Regions from separate parts of the Dyella sp. 01N36 genome, predicted to be linked through region 1. Evidence: riboswitches for the same ligand, from Rfam matches in the RefSeq annotation. Region 1 holds a riboswitch; the other holds the start of a gene.
The links. A riboswitch is a leader RNA that binds a small molecule or an ion and turns the genes downstream of it on or off. The one in region 1 is predicted to bind cobalamin.
Positions count from the first base shown of each region.

Region 2: another riboswitch for cobalamin. It lies ahead of btuB (TonB-dependent vitamin B12 receptor); the one in region 1 lies ahead of AC1DMG_RS11255 (ribonucleoside-diphosphate reductase subunit alpha).

Region 1 covers NZ_JBFTRY010000056.1:302-6,233, reverse strand. Annotated here, with positions in the region: gene AC1DMG_RS11265 (cation:proton antiporter) at 1-446, opposite strand, end outside; gene AC1DMG_RS11260 (type 1 glutamine amidotransferase domain-containing protein) at 574-1,446, shown strand; cobalamin riboswitch at 1,610-1,824, shown strand; gene AC1DMG_RS11255 (ribonucleoside-diphosphate reductase subunit alpha) at 1,975-4,461, shown strand; gene AC1DMG_RS11250 (hypothetical protein) at 4,474-4,701, shown strand; gene AC1DMG_RS11245 (ribonucleotide-diphosphate reductase subunit beta) at 4,726-5,730, shown strand.
Region 2 covers NZ_JBFTRY010000070.1:5,797-9,961, forward strand. Annotated here, with positions in the region: gene clpB (ATP-dependent chaperone ClpB) at 1-1,349, shown strand, start outside; cobalamin riboswitch at 2,103-2,342, shown strand; gene btuB (TonB-dependent vitamin B12 receptor) at 2,364-4,165, shown strand, end outside.

The DNA of each region.
Region 1 (5,932 bases):
AATGCGGTGATCGCACACGCCGTGGCAAAGAACAAGGTAAAGCCCAGTCGACTGATGCCTGGCGGCGCATAGTCCACATACAGCCATGGCGCGGCGAGCAAGGCGAGCGCGACAGGAATCACGATGGCCAGCCCGCCGATCCACGCCGCCGGCCGCAGCAAGCCACCCTGCGCACTGGCCGGCACGCGCAACTCCGCCCCTACCACGGTCATGAACAACACCAGGCCCAGCGTGCTGAGGCTCTGCAGGTTGCCGAGGCTGTCGACGGGAAACAGCTGCTGCTGCCACTCCGGTGCGATGGCGCCGAACACGATCGGGCCCAACGCGAGACCTGCCAGCATTTCGCCAACAACTGCCGGCTGGCCGATGCGCCTCGCGAGCGCAGCGATAAGCCGCGACACCACGATGATCACCAGCAGTTGGACGAGCAGCAGCGGATGGCCCATGGATTTCCCGGTGAAATAGAGGGCCGAACGGCCAAGCCCGGAGCTTGCCTTGTATGTGCGGTGACCCGCAACATGCGTCGATCACGTCATCCGCCAGGATGCGCCCACATCGAAGGACGCCCGTCGCATGGCCCACGTACTCATCCCCGTTCCGCATCAGGACTTCGATCCCAGCGAAGTTGCAGTGCCATGGCGCGTACTCATCGAAGCGGGACATCGCGCGACGTTCGCCACGCCCGATGGCCGGGTGGCCAGCGCCGACCCCATCATGTTGAGTGGCGAAGGGCTGGATCCCTGGGGTTTCGTGCCCGGTTTGCGCAAGCTGCGCTTGTTCGGCTTGCTGTTGCGCGCCAATGCCGATGCGCGGCGCGATTACGCGGCGCTTGAGAAGGATGTGGCGTTCAACGCCCCGATCGCCTGGGATGCCATCGATGCCGAACGATTCGACGGCTTGCTGCTGCCGGGTGGACATTGCGCGCGCGGCGTTCGCGAGTATCTGGAAAGCGAGCAGCTGCAGCGCGTGACGGCTGCCTTCTTCACCGCCGACAAACCGGTGGCTGCGATTTGCCACGGCGTCGTACTGGCGGCGCGCAGCCGCGGTGCGGACGGTCGCTCCGTGCTGCATGGGCGGCGCACCACCGCCCTCACCTGGGCGCTGGAAAAATCCGCGTGGTCGCTCACCCGCATCACGCGCTTCTGGGATCCGGACTACTACCGCACCTATCCCGACGGCGCGGGCCAGCCAACGGGTTATATGTCCGTCCAGCAGGAAGTGACGCGTGCGTTGGCCAGCCCCGACGATTTCCTCGACGTACCCAAGGACGCCACCGACCATCAGCGCAAGACCTCCGGCTTGGTACGCGACAGCGACACGGACGACACGCCCGCCTTCGTCGTACGCGATGGCAGCTACGTGTCGGCCCGCTGGCCGGGCGACGTGCACCGGTTCGCCCGCGAATTCGCAGCCCTCCTTGAGACGCAGGCCGAAACGCGCCTTTGAGACGCTTTTCGGAGAGGCGGCACTTGCACTAGCCGAGAGTCGCCGCAGCGACCTCCCCTATGAAAATTTCCTAGCATTTCCTAACTCCGCCCCCATCTTGGAGTTTTCGGGCTTATCCACGGTCAATCCACAATCTGTTGGGTTGACCGACCCGGTGTAGCCCGATATGTTGTGCCTCGTCGGTGCCACTCTCAGACCTACGGTCGGAATGGCTTAATAGGGAACTCCGGTGCAAATCCGGGACTGCCCCGCAGCGGTAAGTGGAAACGAAAGCCCCCATCGCACTGGCCCTCGGCGGCTGGGAAGCGGGGGCAACTAGGCCGGGCCTCACCGCCCATGTCCACGAGTCCGAAGACCTGCCGGCACATCAGGGCCCAACGCCCTGGTGCGTAGTGACGGCTTCCGCGGGGAAGCGCGTCGATGCGCGGGGCTGCTGCCCTGCTGCTCGACCGTCCGCGAAACGTCACCTTTTTTCAGCCCTGCGCGCGGGAGCAGGCGGTTGATGACCAAGCTTGGAGCGAAGTCGCGATGCAACCTATCGATACCACCGGGCGCGAACGTGCAGACGATCGTGCCGACACTGCTTTTTCCACCGACACCGCCGTGGCCGACGCGCCGCGCACGGACGCGCCGTTCGCGCTGACCCCGCCGCACAACCCCGGCCAGATGCGCGTGACCAAGCGCAGCGGCCGCCAGGAAGTGGTGGACGTGAACAAGATCGTCCGCGCCGTCACCCGCAGCAGCGAAGGCCTGCATGGGGTCGATCCCATGCGCGTGGCGCTCAAGACCATCGGCGGCCTGTATGACGGCGCCACCACGCAGGAGCTGGATCAGCTGTCGATCCGCACGGCCGCTGCGCTCACCGCCGAAGAACCCGAATACGGCCAGCTCGCTGCGCGCCTGCTGGGCGCCTTCATCGACAAGGAAGTGAGCGGCCAGGAAATCCAGAGCTTCTCGCAGTCCATAGCGCGCGGCGCGGAGCTGGGCATCCTCAACGAGCGCCTGCGCGACTTCGTGCAGATCAATGCGCGCAAACTCAACGACGCGATCGATCCGCTCGCCACGCGCCGCTTCGAATACTTCGGCCTGCGCACAGTGTACGACCGCTACCTGCTGCGCCATCCGCAGCTGCGCAAGGTGATCGAAACGCCGCAGCATTTCTTCATGCGCATCGCCTGCGCGCTCGGCGGCAACGAGATCGGCGAGACGCTGGAGTTGTATCGCCTGCTCTCCTCGCTGGAATACATCGCCAGCTCGCCGACGCTGTTCAATGCAGGTACGGCGCATGAGCAGCTCAGCTCGTGCTTCCTGCTCGACTCGCCGCTGGATTCGCTTGAATCCATCTACGAGAAGTACGGCGACGTGGCCAAGCTCAGCAAGTTTGCCGGCGGCATTGGCCTGGCCTACTCGCGCGTGCGTTCGCGCGGCTCGCTGATCAAGGGCACCAACGGCCATTCCAACGGCCTGGTGCCGTGGCTGAAGACGCTGGACGCCTCCGTCGCCGCGGTGAACCAGGGCGGCAAGCGCAAGGGCGCGGCCTGCGTGTACCTGGAACCGTGGCACGGCGACATCGAGGAATTCCTCGAGTTGCGCGACAACACGGGCGACGACGCGCGCCGTACGCACAACCTCAACCTGGCCAACTGGATTCCCGACGAATTCATGCGCCGCGTGGAGAACGACGGCGACTGGTCGCTGTTCGATCCCAAGGTGGTGCCGCACTTCGTCGACAGCTGGGGCGAGACCTTCGAGAAGGCTTATCGCGAAGCCGAAGCCGCCGGCCTGGCCGTGAAGACGGTGAAGGCGCGCGAGCTGTACGCCCGCATGCTGCGCACGCTGGCGCAGACCGGCAATGGCTGGATGACCTTCAAGGATCGCAGCAACGCCACCAGCAACCAGACGGCGAAGGCGGAAAACGTCATCCACCTGTCGAACCTGTGCACCGAAATCCTGGAAGTCACCAATGCCGACGAAACGGCGGTGTGCAACCTGGGCTCGGTGAACCTGTCGCGCCACGTGGTGGACGGTCAGTTCGATTTCGACAAGCTCGCCGGCACGGTGCGTACGGCTGTGCGTCAGCTCGATCGCGTGATCGACCTGAACTTCTACCCGATCGACACCGCCAAGGTCGCCAACAACAAGTGGCGCCCGGTGGGTCTGGGCGTGATGGGCTTGCAGGACGTGTTCTTCAAGCTGCGCCTGGCGTTCGATTCAGCCGAAGCGCTGGCGCTGTCGACGCGCATCGCGGAAGAGATCTACTTCAACGCGCTGTCGCAGTCGAACGAACTGGCGATGGAGCACGGCGCTCACCCGGGCTTTGCGGAAACGCGCGCAGCCAATGGCGAGCTGCAGTTCGACTACTGGACCAACGCGCAGCCGAACGATGTTGCACGCTGGGATGCACTGCGCGAGTCGATCAAGGCCAAGGGCCTGCGCAATTCGTTGCTGATCGCCATTGCGCCGACCGCGACCATCGCCTCGATTGCCGGCTGCTACGAGTGCATCGAGCCGCAGGTGAGCAACCTGTTCAAGCGCGAGACGCTTTCGGGCGACTTCCTGGTGGTGAACCGCTATCTGGTGGAAGAGCTGAAGACGCTGGGCCTGTGGACGAGCGAAATCCGCGACGCCATCAAGCTGGCGGAAGGCTCGATCCAGGGCATTGCCGCCATTCCGGAACGTCTGCGCCTGATTTATCGCACGGTGTGGGAGCTGCCGCAGAAGGCCCTGATCGACCTGGGTGCCGCGCGCGGCGCGTATATCGACCAGAGCCAGTCGCTGAACCTGTTCATGGAAAATCCGAACATCGGCCAGCTCAGCTCCATGTACATGTACGCATGGAAGTCCGGCATCAAGACCACCTACTACCTGCGCTCGCGTCCGGCGACCAAGATCACCAAGACCACGGTGTCGGCCGCGCCGGTGGCGAAACCCGCACCGGTCGAGGAGCAGGAAGAGGCGACGGCGGCAGTGTTCTGCTCGCTGGAGAATCCGGAGTACTGCGAGGCTTGTCAGTAAGAAGGCGCAACGATGAAGCCCTACCGGAACCTCAGCGGCAAATCCGGGGTCGCCAGCTACGAAGCTGGCAAGGGCTACATCCGGGTTCGTTTCGTAAAGGACGGACTCTACGAATACACCGACGCAACACCCGGGCGCCTGCATGTGAAGAACATGCAGGCGCTCGCCGAGGCGGGCCTTGGCCTGTCCACCTATATCAGCCGCTTCGTGCGCGACCGCTACGCACGCAAGCTGGATTGAGCAGCACGTTTACCGAGGAACACCATGTCGAACATTCTTGATCCAGGCTTTGAACTCACCTTGCGCCCGATGCGCTACCCCGAGTTCTACGAGATGTATCGCAACGCGATCAAGAACACGTGGACGGTGGAGGAAGTGGATTTCTCGCTGGACGTGACCGATCTCAAATCCAAGATGTCCGATGCGGATCGTCACCTGATCCATCGCCTGGTCGCGTTCTTCGCCACCGGCGACACGATCGTGTCGAACAACCTGGTGCTCAACCTGTACCAGCACATCAATGCGCCCGAAGCGCGCATGTATCTGTCGCGTCAGCTGTATGAGGAAGCGCTGCACGTGCAGTTCTACCTCACCTTGCTCGATACCTATATTCCCGACCCGACCGAACGCAACAAGGCGTTCGACGCGATCGAGAACATTCCGTCGATCCGCCAGAAAGGCGAGTTCTGCTTCAAGTGGATCGACTCCATCCAGGGCCTGCAGCGCCTGGAGACGCGTGAGCATCGACGCCAGTTCCTGCTCAACCTGATCTGCTTTGCGGCGTGCATCGAAGGCCTGTTCTTCTATGCAGCGTTTGCCTACGTCTACTTCCTGCGTTCGCGCGGCCTGCTGCATGGCCTTGCCTCGGGCACCAACTGGGTGTTCCGCGACGAGTCTGGCCATATGGCGTTTGCGTTTGACGTGGTACGCACGGTGCGCTCCGAAGAGCCCGAGCTGTTCGACGAGGAGATGCGCGCGCAGGTGGAAGCGATGCTCGAAGAGGCCATCGCCTGCGAAACGCAGTTCGCGGAAGATGTGCTCTCCGGCGGCGTGGCCGGTCTTTCGCCGAAGGAAATGCGCCAGTACCTGGAGTACTGCGCCGACCAGCGCCTCGTGCAGCTGGATATGCCCAAGAAGTACGGCTCGAAGAATCCGTTCGACTTCATGGATCTGCAGGATGTGCAGGAAGTGACCAACTTCTTTGAGCGTCGTGTGTCGGCGTATCAGGTGGGTGTGCAGGGGGATGTGGCGTTTGACATGGCGTTTTGATGGGGCGGTGGGGTTTGTGGTTGGTGCTTCGGCTCGCGTAGGTTGAAATTTGGATCTCGCTTGTTGTCTCGGCGAGACCTGCTTTTTGTTCGTCATCCCGGCGCAGGCCGGAGGCGCTTTTCAACAGCCTCATGGCTGGTCATTCAGGGCCTCGGTCTTCGGTTGCCGCCTTGAGGCCAGGGTGCCGCCTACGCGGCGGGCG
Region 2 (4,165 bases), on a different contig from region 1:
TTGATCGCCTGGAGCGTCGCCTCATCCAGTTGAAGATCCAGCGCGAGATGCTCAAGAAGGAAACCGACGACGCGTCCAGGAAGCGCCTCGCCGATCTGGAAAGCGACATCGAAAAGCTCGAGCGCGAGTTCTCCGATCTCAACGAGATCTGGAAGTCCGAAAAGGCCGCGCTGCAGGGCGCGACCAAGGTGAAGGAACAGATCGAAGCCGCGCGCGTGGAACTGGACGCCGCCCAGCGTCAGCAGGACTACGCCAAGATGAGCGAGATCCAATACGGCAAGCTGCCGGAGCTGGAAAAGCAGCTCGCCGCCGCACAAGCTGCGGAAAAGCAGGACTTCAAGCTGGTGCAGGATCGCGTGACCGAGGAGGAAATCGCCGAGGTCGTGTCGCGCTGGACGGGTATCCCCGTCAACAAGATGCTCGAAGGCGAGCGCGACAAGCTGCTGCATATGGAAGACGCGTTGCATAAGCGCGTGGTCGGCCAGGATGAAGCCGTGCGTGCGGTGTCCGATGCGATTCGCCGTTCCCGTGCTGGCCTTTCCGATCCCAATCGCCCCAATGGCTCGTTCCTCTTCCTCGGCCCCACCGGCGTGGGCAAGACCGAACTGTGCAAGGCGCTGGCCGAGTTCATGTTCGACACGCAGGATGCGATGGTGCGCATCGACATGAGCGAGTTCATGGAGAAGCACTCCGTGAGCCGCCTGATCGGTGCGCCTCCGGGCTATGTGGGCTACGAAGAAGGCGGCTATCTCACCGAGGCAGTGCGTCGTCGTCCGTACAGCGTGATTCTGCTGGACGAGGTGGAGAAGGCGCATCCGGATGTGTTCAACATCCTGCTGCAGGTGCTGGACGATGGTCGCCTCACCGACGGCCAGGGTCGCACAGTGGATTTCCGCAATACCGTCATCGTGATGACCTCCAACCTTGGCTCGCAGATGATCCAGGAGCAGGCGGGCGACAGCGAAGCGGACTATCTGCAGATGAAGGCAGCGGTGCTGGGCGTGGTGCAGGCGCACTTCCGCCCGGAGTTCATCAACCGACTCGATGAGCTGGTGGTGTTCCGCCCGCTGGAGAAGAAGCAGATCCGCAAGATCGCGCTGATCCAGCTGACCTATCTGGAGAAGCGTCTGGCCGAGCGTCAGCTACGGATGGAGATCAGTGACAAGGCGCTGGATTTGCTGGGCAACGTGGGCTTCGATCCGGTGTATGGCGCGCGGCCGTTGAAGCGGGCGATCCAGCAGCAGCTGGAGAATCCGCTGGCGCGGCAGATCCTGGAAGGGAAGTTTGCTGCTGGCGCGACCATCGTGGTGGAGGCGGAGCAGGGGCATTTGGTGTTCCACACGCAGTAACGCGCGGTTTGGATGTTGATGGTTGTGGCGCCCGTCCTGTGCGAACAGGGCGGGCGTTTTGTTTTGCGTGGCCTTTCAAAGGCGCGCCGCTTTGCTCCCTCTCCCCGCCGGGGAGAGGGCTGGGGTGAGGGGCGGGTGCTCGCGGGAACCTTTCTATTCGTCATCCCGGCGCAGGCCGGAAGCGCTCTTCAACAGCTGAAGGCTGGTCATCCAGAACCTCGGTCTTTGGTTCTAGCGATACGGCGACCTGGCTCGCCTGCCGCGGGCTTCCGTGCCGCTGCCGCGGCCCGGGTTACTTTTCTTTGCTTGCCCACGCACGCGCAGGAGCGCGTGCGAACGGCGAAGCCGGCCCGCAGGGCGGAGGGCAGGATGCCCGGAGTGAAGAAAAGTAACCAAAAGAAAGGGCCCCCCGGATGACGCGCCTTCCGGGTCTTCGACCCTCCAGGTGAGCGTGCGGGCTCCGGGTTTTTTCGACAGGACATCCCTGTCCTGTCGAAAAATTGGCCGCATCCCTGCGGCCACCCTGCGGGCTTTCCTCCACCCGCCCGCCGCGTCATACGGGGACCCCCAAGAGCCAAGAGCCGGAGCCAAGAGCCGCAGATCTATTGTGGGAGCGCACCCTGTGCGCGACGAACCTACGGAGCGATACATCCCAGCGTGGCTGTCGCGCACAGGGTGCGCTCCCACAGGAAGGCGTGCACGGACGAAACGGGGGAGACGGCTCACCCCAACGGCCCCAGCCCCCACTCTGCTACCATGCGCCCCACCTGAGGTGACCCCCAGCCAGTCGGTTGGGAGTTGAAACGGGAATCCGGTGCGGCGCTGATGCGCCTATTCCGGAGCTGCCCCCGCAACGGTAGGCAGGCGCGATCCAGATGGGGATCGACGGAGCGACATCGAGCCACTGTGCCAAGCGCATGGGAAGGCGTCGTTCCGGAAGACATTGCGTCTTCGCCCGCGAGCCCGGAGACCGGCCTTGAGGTACGACCAGACAGGCGGTGGGCCGTGTCATGGATGTCGTGCACGCGCACGGCCGCCACGCTCCTCCTGCCTGTCTATTTCCCATGCGTTCCGCGCGGGCAGGCGCGGTTGAGGAGCAGTACTTTGACCATCCGACTTTCCATGATCCGTCGCGCCGCACTGGCGACGGCACTTTCGACCATCGTCTTCCCGGCGTTCGCCGACGACACGACCAACCTCGACGGCGTGGTGGTGACGGCCACGCGTACCGAGCAGACGCAGAACCAGACGTTGTCCGCGGTGACGGTGATCGACCGCGCCGATATCGAACGCCTGCAGCCGTCTTCGCTGGCAGACCTGCTGCGCGGCACGCCTGGCATGCAGATTGCCAACAACGGCGGCCCCGGCAAGGCAACCAGCGCGTTCCTGCGTGGCACCGAAGCCGACCACGTGCTGGTGATGATCGACGGCGTCAAGATCGGCTCGGCGACGCTGGGCACGGCGGCGTTGCAGGACATCCCGGTCGACCAGATCGAGCGCATCGAAATCGTGCGCGGCCCGTTCTCCAGCCTGTACGGCTCCGAAGCGATCGGCGGCGTGATCCAGATTTTCACGCGTCGCCCGGAAGGCGCCTTCGTGCCGTCCTTCAGCCTGGGCGTCGGCAGCTATAGCCATCTGAACGGCTCGGCCGGTTTTGCCGGCAAGAGCGGCGACGGCTGGTACTCGCTGGAGGCCTCGCACGATCAGACGCACGGCATCAATTCCTGCCGCGTGGGTGCAGCTGAAGTGGGCGCAGCCTGCTTTGCCGACCAGCCGGACAAGGATGGCTATCGCAACAATGCGCTGACCCTGCAGGGCGGCTACAAGTTCGACGAACAGTGGGATGCCGATGTGCGCCTGTTCCGCAGCGAAGGCCACAACTACTACGACGGCACGTACACCGACTCCGACAAGAGCGCCACGCAAGTGGTGGGCGGCAGCGTGCACTATCGTCCGGCGTCCAATGTGAAGCTCACGCTCAGCCTCGGCACCAGCGGCGATTTCAGCAAGGACTTCTACCAGGGCGTGTACGTCGATCGTTTCGACACGCATCGCGATCTGGGTTCGTTCCAGGCCGATATCGGTTTCTGGGGCGGCCTGCTGACGACCGGCTTCGACTGGCAGCGCGACCACGTGGACAGCACCGCCGGTTACATGAATGCGTTTACCGGCGAGCCGGTGAACAGCCGCATCGACCGCGGCGGCTTCGTGCAGTGGCAGCAGACCTTCGGCAGCCAGTCGGTGCAGGCCAGCGTGCGTCACGACGACAACAGCCAGTTCGGCAGCAAGAACACCGGCAGCCTGTTGTGGGGCTGGGACTTCACCCAAACCCTGCGCCTCACCGCGAGCTATGGCACCGCGTTCAAGGCGCCGACCTTCAACGATTTGTACTACCCGTTCTACGGCGACCCGAATCTCAAGCCGGAACGTTCGAGGAACTTCGAACTCGGCCTGCGCGGCAGCTACGACTGGGGCTACTGGTCGTTGAACGCGTTCCGCAACAACGTGACCGACCTGATCACCTACGACGCCGCCACCCAGGCGCCGGGCAATGTGGACCAGGCGCGCATCCGTGGTGCGGAAGGCGTGGTGAGCGGGCACGTGCTGGGCTGGCTGGTGACGGGCACGGCCACCTGGCTGGACCCACGCGACGAGTCGACCGCGTACGAAGGCAACCTGCTGCCGCGCCGTGCGCGCCAGACCGGCAATATCGACCTCGATCGCAGCTTCGGCGACTTCAGCGTGGGTGGCACGTGGTTCGTCTCGGGCCGTCGCTACGATGATCTGGCCAACCAGCATCCGCTGGGCGGCTACGC